Regions from separate parts of the Micromonospora sp. B006 genome, predicted to be linked through region 2. Evidence: riboswitches for the same ligand, from Rfam matches in the RefSeq annotation. Region 2 holds a riboswitch; each other region holds the start of a gene.
What was found. A riboswitch is a leader RNA that binds a small molecule or an ion and turns the genes downstream of it on or off. The one in region 2 is predicted to bind cobalamin.
Positions count from the first base shown of each region.

Region 1: it holds a riboswitch for cobalamin, as region 2 does, so the genes downstream of both, MicB006_RS13540 (acyl-CoA thioesterase) here and metE (5-methyltetrahydropteroyltriglutamate--homocysteine S-methyltransferase) in region 2, are expected to answer to the same signal.
Region 3: it holds a riboswitch for cobalamin, as region 2 does, so the genes downstream of both, MicB006_RS15640 (ferredoxin) here and metE (5-methyltetrahydropteroyltriglutamate--homocysteine S-methyltransferase) in region 2, are expected to answer to the same signal.

Region 1 covers NZ_CP030865.1:2,837,206-2,841,920, reverse strand. Annotated here, with positions in the region: gene MicB006_RS13550 (PrsW family glutamic-type intramembrane protease) at 1-577, shown strand, start outside; gene MicB006_RS13545 (LysE family translocator) at 651-1,274, opposite strand; gene MicB006_RS13540 (acyl-CoA thioesterase) at 1,278-1,790, opposite strand; cobalamin riboswitch at 1,920-2,115, opposite strand; gene MicB006_RS13535 (copper resistance CopC family protein) at 2,408-3,016, opposite strand; gene MicB006_RS13530 (Dyp-type peroxidase) at 3,050-4,252, opposite strand; gene MicB006_RS13525 (copper chaperone PCu(A)C) at 4,279-4,715, opposite strand, start outside.
Region 2 covers NZ_CP030865.1:3,181,621-3,186,335, reverse strand. Annotated here, with positions in the region: gene MicB006_RS14955 (beta-1,3-glucanase family protein) at 1-1,452, shown strand, start outside; cobalamin riboswitch at 1,654-1,872, shown strand; gene metE (5-methyltetrahydropteroyltriglutamate--homocysteine S-methyltransferase) at 1,988-4,237, shown strand; gene MicB006_RS14945 (Ig-like domain-containing protein) at 4,357-4,715, shown strand, end outside.
Region 3 covers NZ_CP030865.1:3,508,357-3,513,071, forward strand. Annotated here, with positions in the region: gene cobN (cobaltochelatase subunit CobN) at 1-1,842, opposite strand, end outside; gene MicB006_RS15640 (ferredoxin) at 1,839-2,483, opposite strand; cobalamin riboswitch at 2,573-2,754, opposite strand; gene MicB006_RS31650 (hypothetical protein) at 2,797-4,152, shown strand.

The DNA.
Region 1 (4,715 bases), 340 kb from region 2:
CGGCTGGCTGGAGTACGGCACGCTGCACCGGCTCGGAGTCCTGCCGATGGCGTTCGTCGGCCTGGCCGAGGAGGCCGCGAAGCTGATCGTGCCGGCCGGCATCCTGCTGCTCTGGCGGCGGCACCGGTCACCGGCGCAGGGCCTGGTGATCGGGGTGGCCTCCGGCGCCGGGTTCGCCGCGCTGGAGACGATGGGGTACGCGTTCGCCACGTTCGTCGGGTCGCAGGGCAGCCTCGGCGCGGTCGAGCGGACGCTGCTGGTACGCGGTCTCACCGCGCCCGCCGCGCACCTGGCCTGGACCGGGCTGACCGCCGCCGCGTTGTTCACGTTCGCCGCCGCGCCCGGCGGCCGGAGACTGGCGGCGTTCCTGCTCACCTTTGCCGCCGCTGTCACGCTGCACACCTGCTGGGACACGTTCGGCACGCAGCCCGCGTACCTGTTCATCGGCGGCGTGTCGCTGGGCTGGGTGCTGCTGCGTCTGCACCTGGACCGCGAGCGGCCGGCCGCCCCGCCCCGGGCGCCGGCGGAGCATGATCCTCACCAGCTCGCCGAGGTGGCGGGGTCGGAGCCCTCCTGATGCCGCCACCCCGGCGTGCTGAAGTCGATCAAGCGGCCTGACCCGTCCCGCCGCGCTCCGCCACCGGCGCGTCTCAGCCGGCGGCCAGCCGGACGCCGAGCGCGACGAAGGCGACAGCGCAGAGCCGGTCGACCCGCCGCGACCAGCGGCTGTCGCCCCAGCGGCGGGCGAAGCGCCCCGCGCCCAGGCCGAGAGCCAGGTCCACGGTGAGCTGTACCGCGACGAACAGCGCGCCGAGCAGCATCAGTTGTGCCGCCACCGGGCCCGCGTCGGGCCGGACGAACTGCGGCAGGAACGCCACGCTGAACAGGATCATCTTCGGGTTGAGCAGGTTCGTGAGCAGTCCGCGCCGGAACGCCCGCCCGGCGCCGCCGTCCGGCCCACCGGCCGCCGGACCGGTACGGCCCGTGCCGCGCAGCGCCCGCACCCCGAGCACGATCAGGTACGCCGCCCCGGCCCACCGGATCGCGGTGAACAGCACCGGGGACGCGGCGATCACCGTAGCGAGCCCGGCCACCACGGCGGCGACGTGCACCGCCTCCCCGGCGGCGACCCCGAGCGCCGCCACCGCCCCGGCCCGCGCGCCGTACCGGGTGGCGTTGGCGAGCACGAACATCATGTCCGGCCCGGGGGTGAGCATGAGCACCACGATCGCGGCCAGGTAACCCGCGAGCGTGGCCGCCGACAGTCCGAGCACGCCTCAGCCCTCCTCGACGCCGTCGAGCAGCGCCCGGCGCAGCGCCAGCCGGTGTTCGCGCCGGATCTGTGCCTCCCGGTAGCGCCGCCGGTCGCCGTCGGTGCCGGGCAGCAGCGGCGGCACCGGCCGGGGCTGGCCCTCGTCGTCGACCGCCACCATCACCAGGTGCGCTGTCGCCACGTCCACCGGTGGCACCGCCCGGTCCCAGCGGTCCGCGCTGACCTTTACGGCCACCTCCATCGAGCTGCGGCCGGCCCAGGTGATCCGGGCGTCCACGTGGACCACGTCGCCGACGCGTACCGCGCGCAGGAAGGCCGTCTCGTCGATCGCGGCGGTGACGGCCGGTCCGTCGGAGTGGCGGGCGGCGACCACCCCGGCGACCGAGTCGATCAGGTTGAGGATCCGGCCGCCGTGCACCGTACCCATGAGGTTGGTGTGGTGCTGGTCCATGATCTGCGACAGGGTCAGGTGCGAGGCCGACGGTGGTCGGCCGGTGAGGGTGATGGCATCGGTCATCGTGCGGTTCCGTCCTACGCAGAAGCGGACCGCCGACCGGACGGGGTGTGCACGTCGAGGCACGCCGACGGCTCGCGCCCGGCGTGTCACCCGCCCGACCCACCCGCGAGGTCGACGGCAGCGCGCACCGGTGGTACGCGCGACGCGGGCAGGTCTTCGGACTCGCGGGCCTGACACGAGGTCGCCTACTGACCGTCGCTTCCCAGGCCGGTGGCCCAGTGCTGTTGACGGCGGTCGTTCCCACTCACCGCTGCGGGGCAGTCCCGGACTTCCACCGGGTTCCCTCTTACGACAGGCGGCCGTCGCCGACCGGGTGAACCAGCGCTGCCGGCAGCCTAACCCAGCCCCGACCCGCCCTCGCCGGGACCCGCGTTCCGCCCTGCCCCGCCCTGCCCCGCCGTGCCCCGCCGTGCCCCGCCGTGCCCCCGCCCGTCCCACACCGGCGCACCCGTGGCCGGCCCGCAGGCGCAGTCCGCATAGCGGGACGGCTCTCTCGCCTGTCAGGAAGCCCGAGATCTTGGAAGGAATGCGCCCCTATGGGGGCCGTTTCGTACCAAGATCTCCGGGCGGACGCGCGTAAGCGGGTGACGGGTCAGCCCGCGTCGGCGGGTGAGGCGTCAGGACGGGCGGCGACGGCGCAGCAACAGTGCGACCACGGCGGCTGCTGCCACCGCGGCGACCGCTCCGCCGACCAGGAGTCCCACCGGCAGACCGCCGTCGTCGGCGCTCGCCGAGGCGTCAGCGCTCGCCGGAGAGGCGTCCGCACCTGCCGAAGCGTCCGCCGGTGCCGAAGCTGAAGCGCCCGCCGAAGCGTCGGCGGTCGGTGACGGGACGGCCGCCGGCGGAGCGGCCGGGTCGGCGACAGTGAAGCGGTACGAGCCCTGGACCGGGTGGCCGTCGCGGGAGACCACCCGGTAGGCGACCGTGTAGGTGCCGTTGCCGAGCGGCTCCTCGATCGTCACCGTGCCCGTCGCGCCGTTCACGGCGGGCGCGCTGGCGGGCACCGGACGTTCGGCGGCGTCGCGCAGCGTGATGGTGGTGAAGGCCGGGTTGAGCCGTTGCATGAACCGCAGCGTCACCTGCGTGGGCGCGGTGGTGAGCCGGGCGTCGCGCGCCGGTGTGGCCTCCTGCAGCGAGTTGTGCGCCGCGGCGGGCGTGGCCGGGACCAGCAGCAGCGCCGCGGTGAACAGCGCGGCGAGGAGTGCGGGGACGGTACGGGTACGCATGGCGCGCCTTCCTGGTCGTGGTCAGCGTCGTGGTCAGCCGAGCAGCTGCTGGCCGATCCAGCCGCCCTCGGGGCAGCCGGGCGGTACGGCGAACACGGCGGAGCCGATCGGGGTGGTCCACTCGTTGAGCAGGTCCTGTTCGGCCAGCCGCCGCTGGATGGGCAGGAACTGACGGGCGATGTCGGCCTGGTACGCGGCGAAGACGAGCCCGCTGTCCGCGTGTCCCTCGGCGGTCGGCGCGCCGTCGTAGTTGTAGGGCCGGCGCAGGATCTTCTGCCGGTCGTCGGTCACGCGCGCCCGGGTCAGGTGCGAGAAGTCGGGGATCACGGTGAGCCCGTCCGGCCCGAGCGCGGCGAAGTCCGGCTCGTCGTGCTCCGCCTGGCCGGTGAGAGGCGCGCCGGTGTCGAGGCGCCGGCCCACCGCGAGTTCCCGGTCGGCGCGGCCCAGCAGGTCCCAGGTCTCCAGGTTCATGCTGATCCGGCGTACCACCAGGGTGGTGGAGTCGCGCAGCCAGTCCGGTCCGTCGCTCACCCAGACGGCGGTGTCGGCCGGTGCGCCGGGCTTCGGGTTGGCGGTGCCGTCGAGCTGGCCGAACAGGTTGCGCTGGGTGCGCCCCGGTTCGGCGCCGGCGGCCCGGCGGAAGCCCTGCTGCACCCAGCGGACGGTGACGAACGGGCGGCTGTCCTTGGTCAGGACCCGCTGGGCGTGGGCGACGGTGAGCGGGTCGTCGGCGCAGATCTGCAGCAGCAGGTCCCCGCCGGACCAGCGCGGCTGCAACCGGTCGATGCGGAACGCCGGCAGGTCGGCCACCGACGCGGGCCGCCGGTCGTCGAGCCCGGCGGCGGTGTAGAGCCCGGGACCGAAGCCGAACGTGACCGTCAGCCGGGCCGGGAGCAGGCCCAGTTCCGGTTCGGTGTCGGCGAGCGCCGGGCGGCCCTGGGTGAGCCGGGCGGCGTCGTCGGAGAGCAGCCGCAGCATCCGCCCGAGCGCGGCCCGGTCGGTGCCCGGGCGCAGCGTGAACGCGACGAACGCGGCGTGTGCCTGCGGCTCGGTGGTGACACCCGACTGGCGCGCGCCGTGGAACGGCTCGACAGCGCTGCCGACGTGGGCCACCGGAACGGGTTCGGCTGCGCGTACCCCGGGATCGCCGGAACGGGCGGCGGCGAGCGCGCCGGCGCCGGCCAGCGCGCCCCCGGCGGCGACCGCGCCGCCGGTGAGCAGGCCGCGCCGGCTCATCCGGCGGGCGGGTGCGGTGGTCTCGGTCATGACGCTCCAGTGGCGCCGTGTCCGGGCGCGTACGACTCCTGGGCGCCGGTGAACGGCTTCGCCACGGCGGTGAACGTCTGGGCGCGGCCGTCGGCGAAGGTGAGCGTGATGTCGAGCTGGTCACCGGGGCGCACCGGCCGGGTCAGGTCCATCAGCATGAGGTGGTCGCCGCCGGGCTCCAGAGCGGCCTGGGAGCGGGCCCTGACCACGACGCCGCCCGGCTTGGCCTGCATGACCATCTTCCCGTCCTTCATCGCCATCTCGTGCAGCTCGGCCCGGGAGACGTCGGTGCTCACGCCGGTGATCGTGACGTCGGTGTCGCTGTCGTTGACGAGCGTGCCGAAGGCGGCGGTCATGCCCTTGTCGGCGGCCTTCACCCACGGGTCGCGGATCGTGAGCACGCCCGCCGCCGCGCTCGCGGAGGCAGGCGCCG
Region 2 (4,715 bases):
CCGGTCTACCTCTATGTCATCGGCGTCCAGCTGTCCTCCGGCCGGCTCGGCTACGTCACCTCCGGCGGCGCCTTCGTGCCGTGGAGCGGCGGGCAGATCCCGCCGTCGCCCGCGCCGGACGTCTCCATACCGGGCCCCGGCAACGGTGGCAGCACCACGATCCAGTTCCCCCGGGGCTTCTCCGGTCGGGCCTACTTCGCCCTCGGGCAGAAGCTGAAGTTCCTCCTCACCCCCGACGGGCTGGTGCAGCCCGCGCCCTGGGCCGCCGGTGACGCGAACCGCGACATCCTCTTCGACTGGAGCGAGTTCACCTACAACGACTCCGGGCTGTGGCTCAACAGCTCCCAGGTCGACATGTTCGCGATCCCGCACGCGGTCACCGTGACCGGCGTCAACGGCGTCACCAAGCGCACCGGCGACGTGGTGGCCAACGGACGCAACGCGGTCATCGACGGCATCCGGGCGCAGCCGGGCTGGGCCAACACCGTCCACACCCGCTCCGACGGGACCGTGCTGCGCGTCCTGGCTCCGGGGAAGGCAGCCGGGGCCGGCCTGCTGAGCACCACCTACCTGGACTCGTACATCGCCTCCGCGTGGAACGCGTACACCACGAAGACCTTGACCGTGGCGCCCTTCGCCGACCAGCCGGCCATCCGGTACTACGGCCGCACCTCGGGCAACACCATGACCTTCACCAACGGCAGCGGCCAGGTGGTCGCCTCCTTCAACCGGCCCTCCTCGGCCAGCGTCTGGGGCTGCGACGGCGACCTGCCCGCGCCGAACGACCAAGTGGTCGGCCCGATCTCGCGCACGCTCTGCGCCGCCCTCAACCGAGGCACGCTCGGCACCATCGACACCCAGCCCAGCACGAACGCCGCCGACTTCTACCGCAGCAACCCCACCAACCAGTACGCCCGCCTGATCCACGCCAACATGACCGACGGCCGGGCGTATGCGTTCGCCTTCGACGACGTCGGCGGATTCGAGTCACTGGTGCACGACGGCGACCCCCGTTCGGCCGGACTGATCCTCAGCCCGTTCACCGGCGGTGGGGGCGGCAACCCGACCACCGGGGTGCCCGTGGTCAGCAACTGGAACAACAAGTGCATCGACGTGCCGAGCTCCAACTTCGTCGACCGCGTGCCGCTGCAGATGTGGAACTGCAACAACACCAACGCGCAGAAGTGGACGTTCAGCGGCACGGCGCTGAAGAGCCAGAACGACAAGTGCATGGACATCGACGCCGGGTCCACCGCCAACGGGGCGGTGGTGCAGCTCTACACCTGCAATGGCACCGGCGCTCAGCAGTTCACCCTGAACGCGGCCGGAGACCTGGTCAACCTTCAGGCCAACAAGTGCGTCGACATCAAGGACCGGAACGGCAACGACGGCGCGAGGCTCCAGCTCTGGGACTGCACGGGCGCGGCCAACCAGAAGTGGCGCAAGGGCTGACCGGCCCTGCGACGGGGGGCGGGGGCCGACCGCGAGTCGCTCCCGCCACCGGCAGGCCGACGGACGACGGGTCAGGCGCCGGGCGAGCCGGCGGAGGCTGTTCTCCCAACGGACACCGGCCTCCGCGATGGGGCTTGGGCCCCGCGACGGCTCGCCGTCCCGCAGGACGGACGCGCCGACCACGCCGGCTCACCGCCCCATACGATGGACAACGGTGCTGGTTCGCCGTGCCCGTGAAGGGTGTGGCGTCGTAAGAGGGAACCCGGTGTGAGTCCGGGACTGCCCCGCAGCGGTGAGTGGGAACGACAGCTGTCATCGAAGCACTGGACCGTGAGGTCTGGGAAGCGACGGCCAGTAGGTGACCGGATGGACCGGTCGCGCCCGCGAGTCCGAAGACCTGCCCGCACCGCGCACACCGTCCGGTGTGCGCCGCCGACGGTCGCTCGGGACGGCCGGTGCGGAAGCCGGTACGCCGCCCGTACCCCTTCCCTCCCTGCCCCGATCGGCCTCGTGTGCTTCGAGGGAAGGGATCTCCATGAGTACCGCATTCGGTCAGAGCACGGTGCTGGGCTATCCGCGTATCGGGGGCAACCGGCAACTCAAGAAGGCCGTCGAGGCCTACTGGGCGAGCCGGATCGACGCCGAGGAGTTGGCGGCGACCTCTGCCGCGCTACGGGCGGAGGTCTGGCGGACGCTGCGCGACGCGCGTCTGGACGCGATCCCGTCCAACACGTTCTCCTACTACGACCACGTGCTGGACACGGCCGTCGCCGTCGGCGCGGTCCCGCACCGGTTCGCCCGTCTCGGCCTCGGCGATCTCGACACCTACTTCGCCATGGCCCGGGGCGTCGATGCCGAGCCGGCGCTCGAACTGACGAAGTGGTTCGACACCAACTACCACTATCTGGTTCCCGAGATCGGCTCCGACACCGCCTTCGCGGCGAATCCCGACAAGGCGCTGCGCGAGTACCGCGAGGCCCGCGAGCTGGGAATCGACAGTCGGCCGGTGCTGGTCGGCCCGGCCACATTCCTGCTGCTGGCCAAGCCCACCGGGGCGCGCGGCGAACCGTTCGACCGGTTGACCGACCTGGTCGACGTGTACGCCGACATCCTGCGATCCTTCGCGGCGGCGGGCGTGCGATGGGTGCAACTGGACGAACCCGCCTACGTCGCCGACCGGAGCACCGCCGAGATCGACGCGCTGCGGGAGGCGTACACCCGGCTCGGCGCGGTGGAACAGCGGCCGGCGATCTTCGTCGCCACCTATTTCGGCGAGCTCGGTGACGCGCTGCCCGCCCTGCTCGACACGCCGGTCGAAGCGGTCGGTGTGGATCTGGTGGCCGGGCCCGGCAACCTGCGGCGGCTGGCCGGTGCGGGACCGCTGCGTGGCAGGACGATCGTGGCCGGCCTCGTCGACGGCCGCAACGTCTGGCGTACCGACCTGCGCGCCGCCGTGGCGGCTGGTGCCGCTGTCACCGCCCTCGCCGACCACGTCGCCGTGTCCACCTCGTGCTCGCTGCTGCACGTGCCGGTGGACCTGTCCGCCGAGACCGCTCTCGACCCGGCGCTGCGTCAGCGGCTCGCCTTTGCTCGGCAGAAGGTCGATGAGGTCGTCCGGCTCGGCCGCGCGCTGCGCAACGGCACCACGTCCCTGCCCGAGCCGCTGCCGCCCACCCCGGCCGCATGGCGCGACGACACCGTGCGCGGCCGGCTCACCGCGTTGCGTGCCACGGATCGGCAGCGCGGCGCGTACCCGGAGCGAGCGGCGGCACAGCAGGCCCGGCTGAACCTGCCGCCCCTGCCGACCACGACCATCGGATCGTTCCCGCAGACCGACGAGCTGCGCCGCGCGCGTGCCGAGCATCGGGCCGGCCGCATCGACGACACCGCCTACACCCGGCGCATGCGCGCCGAGGTCGAGCACGTCGTCCGGCTCCAGGAGCGGCTGGGCCTGGACGTGCTCGTGCACGGCGAGCCGGAACGAAACGACATGGTCCAGTACTTCGGCGAGCAGCTGGACGGTTTCGCCGCCACCGAACACGGCTGGGTTCAGTCCTACGGCTCCCGATGCGTGCGTCCGCCCATCATCTACGGCGACGTGGCACGCAGGGCGCCGATGACCGTCAACTGGTCCACCTACGCGCAGTCGCTGACCGACCGGCCGGTCAAGGGCATGCTCACCGGCCCGGTCACGATCCTGGCCTGGTCGTTCGTCCGCAGCGACCAGCCACTGGCAGACACCGCGGACCAGGTCGCGCTCGCCCTGCGCGACGAGTGCCGCGATCTCGAGGCAGCCGGTATCCGGGTCATCCAGGTCGACGAGCCGGCGCTGCGTGAGACGCTGCCACTGCGCGGGGCGGACCAGAGGGCGTACCTGGACTGGGCAGTCGGGGCGTTCCGCCTGGCCACCTGCGGAGTCGCCGACGACACCCAGATCCACACCCACCTGTGCTACTCGGAGTTCGGGGAGGTGATCACGGCCATCGAAGCCCTCGACGCCGACGTCACAAGCATCGAGGCATCCCGCTCCCGGATGGAGGTCCTCGACGACCTCGCCGCCATCGGATACCGCCGGGGTGTGGGGCCCGGCGTCTGGGACATCCACTCACCCCGGGTGCCGTCCCACGACGAGGTCGTCGGCGCGCTGCGCCGGGCCGTGGCCGCGGTGCCGGCCGAGCGGCTGTGGGTGAACCCCGACTGCGGCCTCAAGACGCGCGGCTATCCCGAGGTCGAGGCGTCCCTCCAGCACCTGGTCGCCGCCGCGGCCGAGCTGCGCGGACGCTGAGCCGCGGGCCGGGCGGAACGCCGCGCCGTTCCGCCCGGCCCGGACCCGGTTCAGCCCTTGACACACCGTGCCCCGAGCGCCGAGGCTGCATGAAGTGATGTGTGTCGATACACGGGGGCATGATGCGACGCAGGATCTTCGCGCTGGCCACAGCCGCCGCGGTCGTCGTCGGCGGGGCCACGACGATGGCGCTGCGCCCGGCCTACGCCGCGACGGTGTGCACGGTGGACTACACGATCACCCGGGAGTGGTCCAGCGGCTTCTGGGCCGAGCTCACAGTCACCAACCTGGGCTCACCCGTCACCGACTGGTGGCTGCGGTTCCGGCAGGCCAACGGCCAAACGATCACCATGGGCCTCGACCGGCTGCCGGACGGATACACGCTCGGCAGCGGCGAGCTGTACCCGGTGACCATGCTCCGCCCACCGGCGGGGTCCACGCTGCCGACCGGCGCCTCGGTCACGGTGCGGTTCGGCGG
Region 3 (4,715 bases), 330 kb from region 2:
CTTCGCCGGGTCCATCGCGGCGATGTTGGCGTGCTCGTCGAGCAGTTGCTCCAGCTTGGCGATGTCGCCGTAGCTTTCGGCGCGTGCCATCGGCGGCACCAGGTGGTCGACGATGGTGGCGTGCGCGCGGCGCTTGGCTTGGGCACCCTCGCCAGGATCGTTGACCAGGAACGGATAGATCAACGGCATGCTGCCGATCGCCGCGTCCGTGGCGCAGGCGGCTGAGAGCGCGGCGTTCTTCCCCGGCAGCCACTCCATCGAGCCGTGTTTGCCGAGGTGCACCACCGCGTCGGCGCCGAAGCCGTGTTCGAGCCAGCGGTACGCGGCCAGGTAGTGGTGCGACGGAGGCATGGCCGGGTCGTGGTAGATCGCGACCGGGTTCTCGCCGAAGCCACGCGGGGGCTGGATGAGGATGACGACGTTACCGGCGCGCAGTGTGGCCAGCACGATGTCGCCGTCGTCGTCGACGAAAAGCGAGCCGGGAGCCTCGCCCCAGGTCTCGGCCATGGCGTCGCGTAGCGCGGCGGGCAATCCGGCAGTCCAGCGCCGGTAGTCGTCCCGGCTGATACGCACGTGCGACTCGCTGAGCTGAGCCTGCGTGAGCCACTCCTCGTCCTGCCCACCGGCGGCGATCAAAGCGTGGATGAGCGCGTTGCCGGCCGTCGTGTCGGCATCCTCTCCCTCGACCGGGAACAGCGGGTCGAGCCCGGGAATTGCGCCGGGTGCGCCGAGGTCGTAGCCGGCATCTCGCATCGCGCGCAGCAATCGGATCGCCGACACGGGCGTATCGAGGCCGACGGCGTTGCCGATGCGGCTGTGCTTGGTCGGGTAGGCCGACAGGACGAGGGCCACCTTGCGCTCGGCGGGCGGGACGTACCGCAGTCGGGCGTGGTTGACGGCGACGCCCGCGACGCGGGTGCATCGCTCAGGGTCGGTCACGTAGCGGGGCAGGCCGTCGACGTCGACCTCCTTGAATGAGAACGGGACTGTGATCAGGCGACCGTCGAACTCGGGGATGGCGATCTGGGTCGCGGAGTCGAGCGGGGTGACGCCTTCGTCGGACGCCTCCCACTCGGCTCTGCTGGACGTGAGCGCCAGAGCCTGCAGCACGGGGATGTCGAGGGCGCGCAGCCGTTCGACGTCCCAGGACTCGTCGTCGCCGCCGGCGCTCGCGGCGGCGGGCCGGGCGCCGCCGGCGGCCAGGACCGTGACGACGATCGCATCCAGGGTGGCGAGTTCGGCGTACAACTCCTCGGGCGCCGCCCGCAGTGACGAGACGTAGATCGGTACGCCGGTGGCCACGCCGGTGGTGTCGATGGCATCGGCGAGTTCGTGGGCGAACGCGTTGTTGCCGCTCACCTCGTGGGCCCGGTAGTACAGGACTCCGACGCGGGGCCGGGCGTCCGGGGCCGGCTGCCGGCTGACTCCCCACTCGGGCAGCACCGCCGGCGGTTCGAAGCCTTCGCCGGTCAGCAGCACGGTGTCGGACAGGAAGGCGTGCAGTTGGCGCAGGTTCTCCGCGCCGCCCTCGGCGAGGTAGCGGTGTGCCTCGGCGCAGACACCGATCGGGACGGTCGACAGCCCCATCAACGCGGCGTTCGGCGTCCGTTCCCCACCGAGCACGACCAGGGGACGGCCGGTGCCGCGGATCAGCGCGGCGAGGTCGCGTACGTCCTCGGGCGAGCCGAGCACCCGCAGAATGACCAGGTCGGCCTCGCTGGTCAGGGTGTCGCGGCGCTCGCCGGTGAGCCGGGCAGGGTTGGCCCAGGACCAGTCCGCGTTGCTGGCCCGCGCCGAGAGCAGGTCGGTGTCCGAGGTGGACAGCAGGGCGATGCGTGTCATGTTTCTCCTTCGGTGACACGGGAGCCGAGGCGCAGGTCGCCGACCGGACGGCCGGCGCGTAGGTGCTCGCCGACGAGGCGTGCCGCGTCGCCGGGTCGCACCGGCCCGTACCAGGTGCCGGCGGGGTGCACGACGGCGACTGGTCCGTGGTTGCACGGGAACAGGCAGCCGGTCTGGGCCATGAGGACGTCGGCGTCGGTGAGCTGCTGCTCGACGAACGCGCCCACGATCGCGCGATAGGTCTCGTCCGCGCCGCGGGCACTGCAGCGCGGGCCGCGGCACAGCAGTAGATGATGGCGGTACGGCGGCGTGGTCTCCCAGGCCGGTGAGGTGAGTGGCGCCTCGTGCCCGGTGATCGCACGCTCGCCGAACCGGATGACCGGCGGGTCGATCTGCTGACGGTGCCAGTGGCCGGCCACGCGTCCCACCCACGAACGGGCGAAAGTCAGGTCGTCGGTGCTCACCGGTTCCAGGCGAACCTCCCGAACGCCCTCGGCGTGCAGCAGGTCGAGCACATGGGTCAGCGTGGGCTCGCCGGCTTGCAGGAAGGCCAGTCGGGCGCCGGCTGCCTCGGCCTGCCCGCGTAGCACCGGCGACGCGGCGTCCGTCAGTGCGGTCGCGACGTGAACGAGGACGCTCACGGGGTCAGGAGCCGGTGATCCGGTGCGATCGGGACACGGGGTCTTCTTTCGTCCGGGGCCTGTGCGCGAGGCCTGGATGGGCACGTGTCGCAGACGGATCTGCGGCCAGCAGGTCTTCGGACTCGGGATCAACCGGACGGGGCGCCTTCCCAGACCGTGGGTCCAGTGGCGTCGTGCCCCGCCCGTCACCCTCACCGCTGCGCGTCAGTCCCGGATTCGCACCGGGTTCCCTGGCTCATGGCTGAGTTTGACTGGCATCACGACGGTAGCACCGACAGTACGCGCCCGGGGCCGCGCCGAGGTCCTGCAGAACATGCGAGTGCGGTTCGTGCAGGGCGTCGCTGGCGAAGCTCCGAACGAGGACGCGCTGCGCATCGGGCAGGCCCTCACCCCGCCGGCCCAGGTCATCCTGAGCACCGACACCGTCGGCGTGCCCGGGGTGGCTCCGGCGGAGCAATTCGACGACGCGGTCCAGGCGCTGGTCGCCAGCGTGCACGGCGAGTTCAAACCTTGGGAGCCGAGCGCCTCCGACGCTGCGGCGGTCGTGCGGGCGCTGCCCCGCGCGGTCTACGACGGTGACCTCGACGAGAACGTAGCCCGGATCGCGACCGGCTACCTTCCGGTCAAGGACTTGCCGACCGTGTTCGGCAAGACAGTGCCGGCGACGGCCCTCTGGCGGGCCGTCTACCTGGCCGCGTACTTGTGTGCGCCGGTCGAGTTCGCCGCTATCAAGCGGCACCTGCGTGATCAGCTCGGTGTCTCCCGGATCGAGAACCGGACCTACGTCGGCCACCTGATGACGCTGATCGACCTACCGTGGCGGCAGGCCAAGCAGGACACCCGACGTCAGGCGCTGCGAGCCTGGCAGAACGGTGGTCCGATCCCGCACGAGATCCTCGGTGTCGACTGGGACCCTGTGCCGGTCTCCGACTTCACCGCCCTGGTGCCCAAGGCCCTGGCCGGTGACGTGAACGCCCGGTACACACTGCAGGTGGCAGGCGGTATCGCGCTGGTCGCCGACAAGCTGCTGCTCTCGAACACCGGTAGCGCCGCCGACCGCGAGCAGGTGCCGTTCCGCTCTGACGTCAACGACGTCGTGGCCGGCCTCGGCACCAGCGCGGACGGGTTGTGGCTGCTCGCGCGGGCCGCGAACGCGTTCCGGGCTGACCGTCGGGCGATCAACTCGTACACGTCCCAGGAGCTGCAACGGACCTCGCCCGCGGCGGGCAGCTACGTGGTGCCTCGGCCACGCCCGGACGATCCCTCGAAGCTGTTGCACGACAACGCCGGCCAGCCCGATCCGCTCGTGCCGTACTGGGTCGTGCACTACTCGGACCCGGCACGCACCGCGCAGGAAAAGGCTAAGAAGGCCGCCGCCCCCAAGCCGGCCCCGACCACCGAGTCCGGTGCCGCGAAGGTCGTCCGGCTGCGGGCCGCCGTCCAGTCCCAGCTCAACGCGGCGCTGGCGGACCTGAAAACCCTGATCACCCTCGGCAGTGCCGATCTATCGCTGGAGCCGGTTCTGGGCGACCAAGCGACCTGGAAGAGCCTTGTCGACACCAACAGCGAGATCAACGGCGCGCTTTACTCGGCCCGTCCGCCCGCACCGTCGGTGGTCGTGACCGTCCCGGACGAGGAGGACGACGAGGACGAGGACGAGTTCGCGTGAGGCTAAATCCGGATCACTCTTGCGCGACCGGCTGGCACCGGATGATCGAGGTCGTCGGCGAACACCTGCGCGCCGGCGCTCGGCCATGGCAGGTATATCCGATCACGGCCGGTACCGGAAATGCGCGTCTGCGCCGGATCCCGGCTCTACCCGGGCCGATGATCTACGCGGTCCCTGACTGGAATGGCTGGTCCTACGTCGGACTGACCGTCCAGAACTTGCCTGATCGACTCCGCGGGCATCTACGCGAACCCGCCAAGGCCGCACGCTGGGCTGCGGTAATGGCCCTACCGCTGGACGCCGACGTCGGCGCCGTCCAGATCGCCCGGCTGGAACGTGCCGGGAAGGATCTACTCGCACCGCGCACCGGATCAAGGTGGTCGACCGGGCGAGGCTGACCAACACCTGCACCGTGGATCTCCGGTGGCCGGGCACCCGGAAGTGTCCCGGCCACCGGCACGTCCGCGATAGTCCTGCCCGACATCGGCCCGGAGTTGGTCGACGTCGGGCAGGAAGCGCCGATCTCTGCGGCCGACCGGACGCTGGGCGGCACCGTTCTGAGC